4 regions of the Pantoea sp. PvP021 genome follow, and region 2 is predicted to be linked to each of the others. Evidence: predicted binding sites of a transcription regulator. Region 2 holds the regulator's gene; each other region holds the start of a gene.

Region 1 (3,139 bases), on a different contig from region 2:
GCAGCTCAGTGCCGTTGTGGCTGGTGACCTGCTCTTCATAGGTACGGAAGTAACCATTCAGAGCCGGACGACCAAATTCATTGTTAAATGCAGCGCCGCCCAGCGGGCCATCGGTCATGATTTCCAGCGCGCTGACGATGCGGGCCGGTTTGCCGAAGTCCTCTTCCCACGGCTGTTCAAAGCCTGGGATACGCAGGTTCGATACGGAAAAACCTACGAGGCCCGCTTTTGGCTTCGAACCCCTTCCGGTTGCGCCTTCATCACGGATTTCACCACCGGAACCGGTCGCAGCACCAGGCCAGGGCGAGATGGCCGTTGGGTGGTTATGAGTTTCCACCTTCATCAGGATGTGTGCGGCTTCCTGATGCCAGCGGTATTCGCTCTCTCCGGCGTCAGCAAAGAAGCGGCCAACCTCTGAGCCTTCCATCACGGCGGCGTTATCTTTGTAAGCAGAGAGAACGTAGTCCGGCGTCTGCTCCATGGTGTTTTTGATCATCTTAAACAGCGACTTTGGCTGTTTCTCGCCGTCGATAATCCAGTCGGCGTTGAAGATCTTGTGACGACAGTGCTCAGAGTTCGCCTGCGCAAACATGTAGAGTTCAATGTCGTTGGGATTGCGGCCCAGTGCGGTAAACGCCGCCACCAGATAGTCGATTTCATCGTCGGCCAGCGCCAGACCCAGTGAGATATTCGCCTGAACCAGCGCCTGACGGCCCTCACCCAGCAGATCGACACTTTTCACCGGCTGTGGCGTGTGATGCGCGAACAGCTGTTCAGCCTGCGCCAGATCGCCGAAGACCGTTTCCATCATCCGATCGTGCAGCAGTGTGCCCAGCGTTTGCCACTGCGCTTCCGTCAGTTGTGGGGCCTGTACATAAAAGGCCAGGCCGCGCTCCAGGCGACGGACCTGCGGCAGGCCGCAGTTGTGGGCAATGTCAGTGGCTTTGGATGACCAGGGCGAAATGGTGCCGGGACGAGGCGTCACCAGCAGCAGACGCCCCTGTGGGGCATGTTCAGCGAGAGAGGGACCATATTTCAGCAGGCGCTGCAGACGGCTCTGTTCGTCAGCGCTTAAGGGCGTGCTGACATCAGCAAAATGGATGTACTCAGCGTAAATATCACTCACCGGCAGATGAGCGTCCTGAAAGCGGGTCAGCAGTTTGTTTACACGAAATGCCGACAGGGCGGGCGAACCACGCAGAATTTCCATTAATAAATCTCTCGTCAGGGCGCCGGGCGACGCTTCATTGGGCGCAACAGGGAAAACGGGGCGTATTATAGAGAAAGCGACCTCGCGACGAAACCGTTTGCGCACAATTTTTGGCGACCCGGATTTGCCTGAATTTTGCGCAAAAGCTGCTATAAAAGTTGCTCAGCGTGATTTTGTTGCGCAAAATGCCCCTCGCTCTGGGAGTTCAAAGAAGACAAATACTGCCTTTAAAAGACAGAGGCCTTAGAGCCAGCGAGAGATAACTATTTGAAACGCCTAAAATTTAATTATCTGTTTATCGGTCTGGTTGCCGTGCTGTTAGCGTTAGCGCTATGGCCATCCATTCCCTGGTATGGGGGTGGGCAGGACCAGATTTCACAGATTAAATCACGGGGAGTACTGCGCGTCAGTACCATCAATTCCCCGTTGACTTACTACACAGTGAACCAATCTCCGGCCGGTATGGATTATGAGCTGGCAAAACGCTTCGCCGATTATCTGGGCGTCAAACTCAAGGTGACAGTACGTCCCAACCTGAGCGATCTGTTTGACGATTTAGATGATGGCAAAGCCGATTTGCTGGCCGCGGGTCTGAACTACAACAGCGAACGCCTGACCCGCTATCAGACCGGGCCAGGCTACTACAACGTTTCGCAGCAGCTGGTCTATCGCGTGGATAAGCCACGCCCTAAAAACCTCGGTGACTTAAAGGGGCGGCTGACTGTTGCGTCTGGATCGGCGTATCTGTCAACGCTGAAGAGCGCGCGGTCAAATCAGTACCCCGATCTGGACTGGGCGATCTCCACCGATCAAAGTCCTAAAGCCCTGCTGGAAGCGGTGGCAGACGGCAAGCTCGACTATACGATTGGCGACTCCGTGACCATCGCTCTGTTGCAGCGCATCTATCCGCAGCTGGCGGTGGCGTTTGACGTCACTGATGAAGAGCCGGTCACCTGGTATGTGCGGCACAGCGATGACGACAGCCTGAATGCCGCGATGCTCGACTTCTTTAACGGTATGGGTGAAGAAGGGGCGATGGCGCGGCTGGAGGAGAAATATCTCGGCCACGTCGGCACCTTTGATTATGTCGATACACGCACTTTCCTGCGCGCCATCGACAACACACTGCCTGACATCAAACCGCTGTTTGAGAAGTACGCCACCAGCATTGACTGGCGACTGCTGGCGGCGATCTCCTATCAGGAGTCGCACTGGAACCCGCAGGCCACCTCCCCTACCGGCGTGCGCGGCATGATGATGCTGACCCGTAACACCGCTGAGAGCCTGGATGTGGGCGACCGGACCGATCCCGAACAGAGCATTCGCGGCGGCAGTCAGTATCTGCAGGATATGATGGCGAAGGTGCCGCAGACCATCCCGGAAGATGAGCGCATCTGGTTTGCGCTGGCGGCCTATAACATGGGCTATGCCCATATGCTGGATGTCCGTAAACTCACTGCCCGCCAGGGAGGTAATCCGGATAGCTGGGCGGATGTGAAGCTGCGTCTGCCCATGCTGAGTCAGAAGCGTTACTACACCCAGACGGCTTATGGCTATGCCCGTGGGCATGAAGCCTATAACTATGTGGAGAACATCCGCAAATATCAGTTAAGCCTGGTGGGTTATCTGCAGGAGCAGGAAAAACGCCTGGCGCAGCAGGCTGAAGCACAACAAGCACAGGCCGAACTGGCCAAAGGCTATCCGGCGGTCGAACCGAAGATCGCCATGAATTAATTCTGGCGTTGCGCCTGACGCAGCGCTTTTTTCTGCTCGCGACGCATACGGAAGAAGTCGCTCAGCATTGCGGCACACTCTTCAGCCAGCACGCCGCTCTGTAATTCAACCTGATGATTCATGCCGGGGTGCCCCAGCACATCGAGCAGCGATCCTGCCGCTCCACTTTTGATATCGTGCGCCCCGAAGACCAGC
Region 2 (3,139 bases):
GAAAATCGAACGCCAGTGGAAGTGGCCGATCAGCCAGGCACCCAGCAGCGGAGCCAGCGCCGGAGAGAGCGCAACCAGCGGCATAATGGTGGCAAAGACTTTGTTAGCGCGCGCTGCAGGATAGCGATCCACCACCAGCGCCTGCCAGCTTACGGCAGCGGCACAGACGCCAATCGCCTGGACAAAACGCAGCGCCAGCATCAGATAGATATCATTCACCCACAGCATGCCTGCGCAGCCAGCGCCAAACATGGCCAGTCCGGACAGCAGCACCGGTTTACGACCGATGCGATCGGAGAGGGGGCCCCAGAAGAGCTGACCCACGGCGAAGCCGCCCAGGAAGAGACTCATACTGGCGCTGATCAGACCGGGTGAAGTGTTAAAGGTTTGCTGCATCGCACCAAAGGCGGGCAGGTACATATCAGTGGCTAAAAAGCCCAGCATGCTCAGCAGGGCAAGGTAGGGCATAAACCCTTTATTCGACAACATCTGATTCTCATTTTTGCAGGATAAACGCGGCAGAGTGTAAAAGGTGCGTTTGCTGCTGTGAAACGGTAATATTTGCCGATTGCTGTTAAAATTTTTGAAGGCAGATTATGTGGTCAGAATATGCATTAGAAGTGGTTGACGCTGTCGCCCGCGGGGGGAGCTTCAGCGCCGCCGCGCAGGAGTTACATCGGGTGCCCTCTGCCATCAGCTATACGGTGCGTCAGCTGGAAAACTGGCTGGCGGTACCGCTATTTGAACGGCAGCATCGCGAAGTGGTTCTGACCCCGGCGGGTGAGCATTTTGTCCGGGAAGGACGTAGCGTCATCAAAAAAATGCTTGCCACCCGGCGACAGTGTCAGCAGCTGGCTAACGGCTGGCGCGGCCAGCTAAGCATAGCCGTTGACCGTATCGCTAAACCTCAGCGCACCCGACAACTGGTCAAAGATTTCTATCGCCACTTTCCCGATATGGAGCTGATTATCAGCTATGAAGTCTTTAACGGCGTCTGGGATGCGCTGGCCGATGGCCGGGTGGAAGTGGCGATTGGTGCCACGCAGGCGATACCGGTGGGCGGACGTTTTGCTTTTCGGGATATGGGCACACTTAACTGGCGCTGCGTGGTTGCGCCCGACCATCCTCTGACGCAGGCGAGCCAGATAGATGATGACACGCTGCGGAGCTGGCCCTCCCTGGTGCTGGAAGATACTTCTCGCGCACTGCCGCGTCGTATGACATGGACGCTGGATAACCAGCGCCGGCTGGTGGTGCCGGAGTGGCAAACCGGGCTGGAGTGCGTGCAGGCGGGATTGTGTGTGGCGATGGTGCCCGGTCACCTGGCCAGGCCGCTGCTCGACAGTGGCGAGCTGGTTGAACTGACGCTGCCGGTGGCGTTTCCGGACAGCCCATGTTGCGTCAGCTGGGCAGAGGATCGCGCATCACCGGCGACAGGCTGGTTGCTCAGCTATCTGGGTGATGCGCAAACGCTTAATCAGGAGTGGTTAAGCGAGCATTAACGGCGATAGTCGCGGAACGGGCCATCGGCCACGGAACGGCGCTCAATCAGCGTGGGATGGACCTCAATCGTTTGTGACACTTCGCGCTTACTGGTAATGCGGTCCAGCAGCATTTCCAGCGCTTTCTCACCCAGCTGGGCTTTAGGCTGATGCACCGTGGTCAGGGCCGGTGCAAAATAGCGGGCGTTGCGCACATTGTCATAGCCGATCACCGAAATATCCTGGGGGACGCGCAAACCCATCTCGTCGGCGGCGCAAATCGCGCCCATCGCCATGATGTCACCGCCACAGAACACCGCCGTCGGACGCTGCTTCTGCGACAGGATCTGCTGCATCGCCTGATAGCCTGACTCCGGCTCAAAGTCACCCTGCACAATCCACTCGGCGCGTGGCTGAATACCCGCTTCTTCCATCGCCTTCAGGAAACCGGCATGACGTCCGCCACCGGTGTTACGCTCCATCTGACCGGGGATAGCACCAATATCCCGGTGTCCGCGTTCAATCAGATAGCGTCCCGCCAGATAGCCGCCCTGGAAAGCATTATCCAGTACCGTGTCGGTGAAGTCGGCGCGCGATTCACCCCAGTCCATCACCACCATCGGGATATTGCGGTTCTCTTCCAGCATCTGCAGCAGATCGTCCGGATATTCAGAGCACATCACCAGCAGCCCATCGACGCGTTTCTGCGCCATCATGCTGAGATAGGCGCGCTGTTTTTGCAGATCGTTATGCGCATTACCCAGAATCAGCGTATAGCCTTTGTCAAAGCAGTGATTTTCAACCGCTTCGATAATTTCAGCGAAATAGGGCGCTTCGCTGGAGGTGGCAAGCAGGCCCAGCGTTTTGGTGTGATTCACTTTCAGGCTGCGCGCCACGGCGCTCGGCGAGTAGTGCAGTTCTTTAATCGCCTGCCAGACCGCGTTGCGCGTCTCTTCAGCCACAAAGCGGGTTTTATTGATGACGTGCGAAACGGTGGTCGTTGAGACGCCAGCGCGTTTCGCCACATCTTTAATTGTTGCCATGAAAATCGGACTCCAGTGCTTATCTAACTCTATGATAAGCGTAGTGTTAAACGTTTGCGTCTGCTCAGGGTTTTTTCCGCAAAGATGCAGCTTTCATGGCCAGGAAACAGGCCGCTGGCGGCGTAAAAGCGCCTGAAAACGTGCGCAAACGGAATCAGGGTTGCGCGCGTTGCGCAACAAAGGCGGGATTCTAACAAGGCTGAACGGATAAAACGAGATTTTTACCGGGCCCTGTGGGAAAATGCGATACCCCTACTAATTGTGTGACTAAGGAGCAAGCAATGAGTACCGATCTTAAACTGGCTTTAATGACCACCGCGGGCTGTCTGCTGATGATTGTGGCCTTTAGTTTTACCGCTATTCTGCACTAAAAAAAAGCCGGGATTATCCCGGCTCTCTTCTGGTTGTTCTGCTGCTCAGCGTATGGTTTTTGGCGTCATCACCCGACGGGCACCAATATAGTGGCGCTGCCAGTAATCTTCTCCTAACGCGCTGATCTGAATATCTTTGCCGGTGCGTGGCGACTGGATAAACTTGCCATCACCCAGGTAAACGCCGACATGGTCCGCAGTACCGCGTCCATTGATACGGAAGAAGACCAGATCGCCTTTCTCC
Region 3 (3,139 bases), on a different contig from region 2:
CATACGCCAGCCCTATCTGCTGTGTCCAGGTGGCGGCCAGCGCATCGCTGAGCGGGACCAGCGGCGAGAAAAAGAGGTTAAAGCCGATCATGACCGTCAGCAGCCACATCCACTGCTCACCCACCCAGAAACCGGCAGCGAACAGGCAGGTCATCAGCGCCAGCAGACGCAGCGCCGTAATCAACCGTGAAGGATTTTTGACCTGAGAAGCGATAAGCAGACTGCCGACAAAGCGTGCCACCATGCCACAGCCGAGCAGCAGGCCAATCTTTTCAGCATCAAGACCGGTGCCTTTCAGCCACACGCCCCAGAATGGCAGATAGATGCCGTAACAGAAGAAGTAAGTGAAGTAGCCCAATCCGAGCCATCTGGCGGAGCCGATTGCCATATTCCCTCCAGCAAGAGTGCTGCCTGGCAGCATGAGTGGGCGCTACTCTGGCAGAGCGCCGCAGGACAGGCAATAAAAAAGGATGGCTGATGCCATCCTTTGTATGCTGTCTCACAACAGGTTAACGATTAAGCGTAGACCGGCAGACGGCTGCAGATTTCCAGCACTTTCTTTTTGGTGCGCTCAATGGTTGCTTCGTCATTGACGTTATCCAGCACATCCGCGATCCAGCCAGCCAGCTCACGCACGTCCGCTTCGTTGAAGCCACGACGGGTAACAGCTGGCGTACCGATACGGATACCGGAAGTGACAAACGGGCTTTTCGGATCGTTAGGCACGCTGTTTTTATTAACCGTGATGTTGGCACGGCCTAGCGCCGCATCCGCTTCTTTACCGGTCAGGTTTTTGCTCACCAGATCGATCAGGAACAGATGGTTATAGGTGCCGCCAGAAACGATGTCATAGCCACGCTCAATCAGCACCTCAACCATCGCTTTGGCGTTTTTTGCCACCTGCTGCTGGTAGGTTTTGAATTCCGGCTCCATCGCCTCTTTGAACGCAACCGCTTTACCAGCGATAACGTGCATCAGAGGACCGCCCTGACCGCCAGGGAATACAGCAGAGTTCAGTTTCTTATAGAAATCTTCGTCGCCGTTTTTCGCCAGAATGATACCACCGCGCGGACCCGCCAGCGTTTTGTGAGTGGTAGAGGTCACGATGTGCGCATGCGGGATCGGACTCGGGTAAACGTCTGCAGCAATCAGGCCGGCAACGTGTGCCATGTCCACAAACAGCCATGCACCTACGCTATCCGCGATTTCGCGCATTTTCGCCCAGTCGCAAACGCCGGAGTAAGCTGAGAATCCGCCAACGATCATTTTTGGCTTGTGGGTTTTCGCCAGTTCAGCCAGTTCGTCGTAGTCAATTTTACCGGTCTCATCGATACCGTAAGCCACGACGTTATAGAGTTTGCCCGACAGGTTAACCGGTGAGCCGTGAGTCAGGTGTCCACCGTGCGCCAGGTTCATCCCCAGAATAGTATCGCCCGGCTGCAGCAGCGCGGTGTAAACCGCAAAGTTAGCCTGTGAACCTGAGTGTGGCTGTACGTTAGCGTAATCGGCACCAAACAGTTCTTTTGCACGATCGATCGCCAGCTGCTCAACGATATCAACGTACTCACAGCCGCCGTAGTAGCGTTTGCCCGGATAGCCTTCAGCGTATTTATTGGTGAGCTGAGAACCTTGTGCCTGCATAACACGCGGGCTGGTGTAGTTTTCAGAAGCAATCAGTTCAATGTGCTCTTCCTGACGCACTGTCTCCTGCTCCATCGCCTGCCACAACTCGGCATCGTAATCGGCAATGTTCATATCACGCTTTAGCATCCGGATCTCCTGACTCAGCTAACTTTCTGACGGTATTTACCCCCCTTCAGGGGCGAAGGCCCACAGTGTAAACCGTTTTAACAGGTGAAGGTAGGGTGAACCTCCTCTTTTTACGCAAACGATTGGCTGGCTACTGGCAGGGCTTTTTTACACCTTTTCACCCTGTTCAGACGCCACGATTTTTCTTCAGGATGTGACGGCGGCTTCTCAGGATGCACCAAAAAGTTGCCACTTTGACAACCGGGAAATTTATCGGGTTATTTACACCACAGGCGAGACGGCTATAAGATGCATTTAAAATACACCTTTAAATGAGAGGCCGTTTTTATGCTTGATGCACACACTATCGCCACGGTTAAATCGACCCTGTCTGCCATCGCCGCCTGTGGTCCTGCGCTTACCGCACACTTCTATGACCGCATGCTGTCGCACCATCCGGAACTCAAAAATGTTTTCAATATGAACAACCAGCGCAATGGCGATCAGCGTGAAGCGCTGTTCAACGCCATTTGCGCCTATGGCGCGAATCTGGAGAACCTGGCCGTGCTGCTGCCCGCAGTGGAAAAGATTGCGCAGAAACATACCAGCCTGAATATTCAGCCTGCGCAATACGCCATCGTCGGTGAAAATCTGCTGGCAACCATTAAAGAGCTGCTGAATCCGGGTGAAGAGGCGCTGGCAGCCTGGGGCCGGGCCTATGGCGTACTGGCAGATGTGTTCATTAATCGCGAAGAGGAGATTTATCAGGCGACGGAGCAGCAAACCGGTGGCTGGCGCGGCACTCGTGCGTTTCGCATCAGTGCTGTTGAGCAGCAGAGCGAGGTGATTAAAAGCTTTACCTTCAGTCCGGCAGATGGCGGCCCGGTAGCGGCCTTTAAACCGGGTCAGTATCTGACGGTGCATCTGCAGCCCGCCAGTTTCGAACATCACCAGATTCGCCAGTACTCGCTTACTCACCTCAGTAATGGCAAAGATTACCGGATTGCGGTGAAACGTGAAGCGCAGGGCACCGTCTCCGGCTGGCTGCATCAGAATGGCAAAGTGGGTGATGAGCTGATGCTGGCCGCACCGCATGGCGACTTCTTCCTTGAGGTCGATGCTGCAACCCCGGTGGCGCTGATATCCGCGGGCGTGGGTCAGACGCCGATGCTGGCCATGCTGCATGCCCTGGCGGCCCGCCAGCACCGCGCGCCGGTCAGCTGGCTGCACGCAGCAGAGAACGGCAAACAGCATGCATTTGGCCCGGAAGTGATAGCAACGGGCGCTCAGCTCACCGATTTCGTCAGTCAGGTCTGGTATCGCGATCCCGCCGCTGAAGATGCCGGTCGCTATGACGCGCAGGGTCTGATGGATATCACCGCGATCTCCG
Region 4 (3,139 bases), 650 kb from region 2:
CGCGGGGCGCGCAGGCAGCCGGACGCCGGGATTGTTAAGGGGCGGGCGTCCGCCCCTTGACGCGTCCGCCTGCACGGGCAATCTGAAACTCCCCATCGCCTGGCGGGCGAAACCCGCTCAGTGTTAACGCGCGGCTAAGTGATCTAAAACGCTCCATCGCCCAGGCGGGCGTAACCTGCCCATAGCCAGCCCGCTGCTAAGCGAAACTTACTCAGTGTGCCAGCCCGCAGCCAGGCGAAACCCGCTCATAGCCAGCCCGCTGCACAGCGAAATCCGCCCGCTGCTAAGCGACCTTCCCTGCCGCCAGGCAACAACTAAGCACTCAACCATCCCAGCTTAATCACAAACAGAATCGACAGGATCACCAGCGCCGCATTCACCTCTTTCGCGCGTCCGCTCAACAGCTTCACCAGCGTCCAGGTAATAAAACCAAACGCGATGCCGTTGGCGATCGAATAGGTCAGCGGCATGGTCAGCGCGGTGACGGTGACCGGCGCGGCGGTGGTGATATCTTTCCAGTCAATCTCTGCCAGGCCCGATGCCATCAGCACCGCTACAAACAGCAACGCAGGCGCGGTGGCATAAACCGGAACACTGGAGGCCAGCGGCGAGAAAAACAGGGCCAGCAGGAACAGCACGGCGACCACAATCGCGGTCAGGCCGGTACGGCCACCGGCACTCACGCCCGCCGCCGATTCCACATAACTGGTAGTGGTCGAGGTGCCGAGCAGTGAACCAAACAGCGCAGCCGCACTGTCAGCAATCAGCGCACGGCCCATCTTCGGCACGTTACCCTGCTCATCCGCCAGACCGGCGCGTTTGGTCACACCCAGCAGCGTGCCCGTGTTATCAAACACATCAACAAACAGGAAGGCAAAAATCACGCTGATCAGGCCGACGTTAAACGCGCCGGCAATATCCAGCTGCATAAAGGTCGGTGCAATCGATGGCGGTGCAGAGAAGACCCCGGCAAAAGGCGACAGACCAATACCCATGGAGATAAAGGTCACCAGCAGAATACCGATCAGCACTGCGCCCGTCACCCGACGCGCTTCCAGTACTACGATAACCACAAAGCCGAGCATCGCCAGCAGCGGACCCGGTTTAGTCAGATCGCCAATGCCCACCAGCGTCGCCGGGTTATCGACCACAATGCCCGCCCCTTCCAGCGCAATCAGCGCCAGAAAAAGCCCGATACCGGCACCAATCCCGGCGCGCAGCGGCAGCGGAATACTGGCAATAATCCATTCACGAATCTTAAATAGCGACATCGCGAAGAAAATCACCGCCGAGAGAAACACCGCGCCCAGCGCAATCTGCCACGTATAGCCCATGTGCAGCACAACGGTGTAGGTGAAAAAGGCGTTCAGTCCCATACCCGGAGCCAGCGCAATCGGATAGTTGGCGATCAGCCCCATCAGCACGCAGCCAATCGCCGCAGCCAGACAGGTGGCGACAAATACCGCGCCCTTGTCCATGCCGGTCGCGCCCAGAATGCTTGGGTTCACAAACAGAATATAAGCCATCGCCAGGAAGGTGGTGATCCCGGCGATAATCTCAGTACGAACCGTCGTGTTATGCGCTTTGAGTTTGAATAGTTTTTCTAACATCATCATCTCTCGATACAGGAGACATCAGTCTCACTTGCCAAAGGGGTTTGCATGCTGATTATTCTGTTTCCGGGACATTGATGCCGGCCGCTGCATACTTGCTTGCCAGAATCGCATGAAATCCCTGACTTACCCACTGCCCAAAGCAATTGTCATGCCATCTACCGACGCAATCGATTACCTGGCAGAGCCGGGTACGCCTAAGAGAATTCCGAACCAAAACGAGGCGCGATTATGGTGCAATGCACCGATGCCGCGCAATCGTTTTCCTGCGGCAAACAGGCAGCCCCGAAAAACTCTGCGCCAGCGCACGCTTCCGCACTCTCACAGGCGAAGCTGGTCACGTTTCAGCACGCTGCCTCAGCACGCTTTTCTGGTCTGTGTAGACTCCTGAATTAACTCTTTCGTAACATTGAGGCCGCGCAATGAAGCCAGCAATTTTGGTGGTGGATGATGATCCTGCAGTCTGCGACGTCTTGCAGGATGCGTTAAGTGAACATCTGTTAACGGTCTACCGCTGTCATCAGGGACGCGAGGCGCTATCGATGCTCAGCGAACACCCGGAAATCTCGCTGGTGATGCTGGATATGATGCTGCCCGATACCAACGGGCTACTGGTGTTGCAGCAGCTTCAGCGTCAGCGACCCGAAGTGCTGGTGATTATGCTGACCGGTATGGGTTCTGAAGCGGAGATGGTGGTGGGCCTTGAGATGGGCGCAGATGACTACATCGCCAAACCCTTTAATCCACGCGTGGTAGTAGCGAGAACCCGGGCGGCCCTGCGTCGCAGCGGACGCATTGCCCAGGCCGACCCTGAACAGGAGGGCTGGCGTTTTGGCGGCTGGCAACTGGATGATGGCCGCTGCCAGCTGTTTAATCCGCAGCGCGAGCTGGTGCCGCTGACCCAGGGGGAATATAGCCTGTTACGCGCGCTGGTACGCCACGCCCGCAAGGTACTGACCCGCGATCAGTTGCTGGAGCTGACCCACAGCGAAAGTCTCGACGTGTTTGACCGCACCATCGACGTGCTGATCATGCGGTTGCGCCGTAAAATCGAAATCAATCCGCACCAGCCCGACCTGATCCGCACCATTCGCGGACTGGGTTATGTCTTTTCGGCCGATGTGGTGAAACCCGATTCGACAACGCGTGCCAGTCAGATTGCCTGATTACGCCTGCCGCGCGCAGGATAACCAGTGCGCGTAATCATTACACAGCAGCCAGCGCGGCGCTTCATCCTCCTCCAGTGGGTTGAAACGAGCCAGCGGCGTCAGAAACACATTGTCGTTTTCGTCATCGTTGGGCATCGACACCTCGCCCACCAGCACGTCGCCGAAGCCACTTTCACCCCAGAAACTGTGCCAGATGCCCGCCTCCAGCGTCACGCTTTCACCCGGTGAGAGCCGTAGCTGTGAACCGGCGGCATGGGTCTGGCGCAGGCCATCCAGCGAAACCGCCACCAGCGAGTCAGCCAGCCCGTCACCGTTGCGGTTATGCAGTTCGACAATCAGATTCCCGCCGCCGCGATT

Evidence for each region. The regulator PurR, encoded in region 2, represses purine synthesis genes. The targets are predictions, from matches to a motif close to CANGCAAACGTTTGCNTG.
Region 1: purL (phosphoribosylformylglycinamidine synthase) is a predicted target of PurR. The motif match lies at 1,297-1,314, and genes of this name have one in related genera.
Region 3: glyA (serine hydroxymethyltransferase) is a predicted target of PurR. The motif match lies at 1,882-1,899, and genes of this name have one in related genera.
Region 4: ACVKSX_RS01215 (NCS2 family permease) is a predicted target of PurR. The motif match lies at 1,865-1,882, and genes of this name have one in related genera.

What each region holds. Positions count from the first base shown of each region.
Region 1 covers NZ_JBSRXX010000011.1:74,346-77,484, reverse strand. Annotated here, with positions in the region: gene purL (phosphoribosylformylglycinamidine synthase) at 1-1,210, opposite strand, end outside; gene mltF (membrane-bound lytic murein transglycosylase MltF) at 1,478-2,944, shown strand; gene tadA (tRNA adenosine(34) deaminase TadA) at 2,941-3,139, opposite strand, start outside.
Region 2 covers NZ_JBSRXX010000001.1:949,769-952,907, reverse strand. Annotated here, with positions in the region: gene punC (purine nucleoside transporter PunC) at 1-489, opposite strand, end outside; gene punR (DNA-binding transcriptional activator PunR) at 597-1,502, shown strand; gene purR (HTH-type transcriptional repressor PurR) at 1,499-2,524, opposite strand; gene cydH (cytochrome bd-I oxidase subunit CydH) at 2,806-2,895, shown strand; gene ACVKSX_RS04360 (C40 family peptidase) at 2,941-3,139, opposite strand, start outside.
Region 3 covers NZ_JBSRXX010000011.1:85,320-88,458, reverse strand. Annotated here, with positions in the region: partial or broken gene ACVKSX_RS21325 (3-phenylpropionate MFS transporter) at 1-388, opposite strand, end outside; gene glyA (serine hydroxymethyltransferase) at 517-1,770, opposite strand; gene hmpA (NO-inducible flavohemoprotein) at 2,098-3,139, shown strand, end outside.
Region 4 covers NZ_JBSRXX010000001.1:296,361-299,499, reverse strand. Annotated here, with positions in the region: gene ACVKSX_RS01215 (NCS2 family permease) at 315-1,613, opposite strand; gene ACVKSX_RS01210 (response regulator) at 2,036-2,779, shown strand; gene ACVKSX_RS01205 (D-lyxose/D-mannose isomerase) at 2,780-3,139, opposite strand, start outside.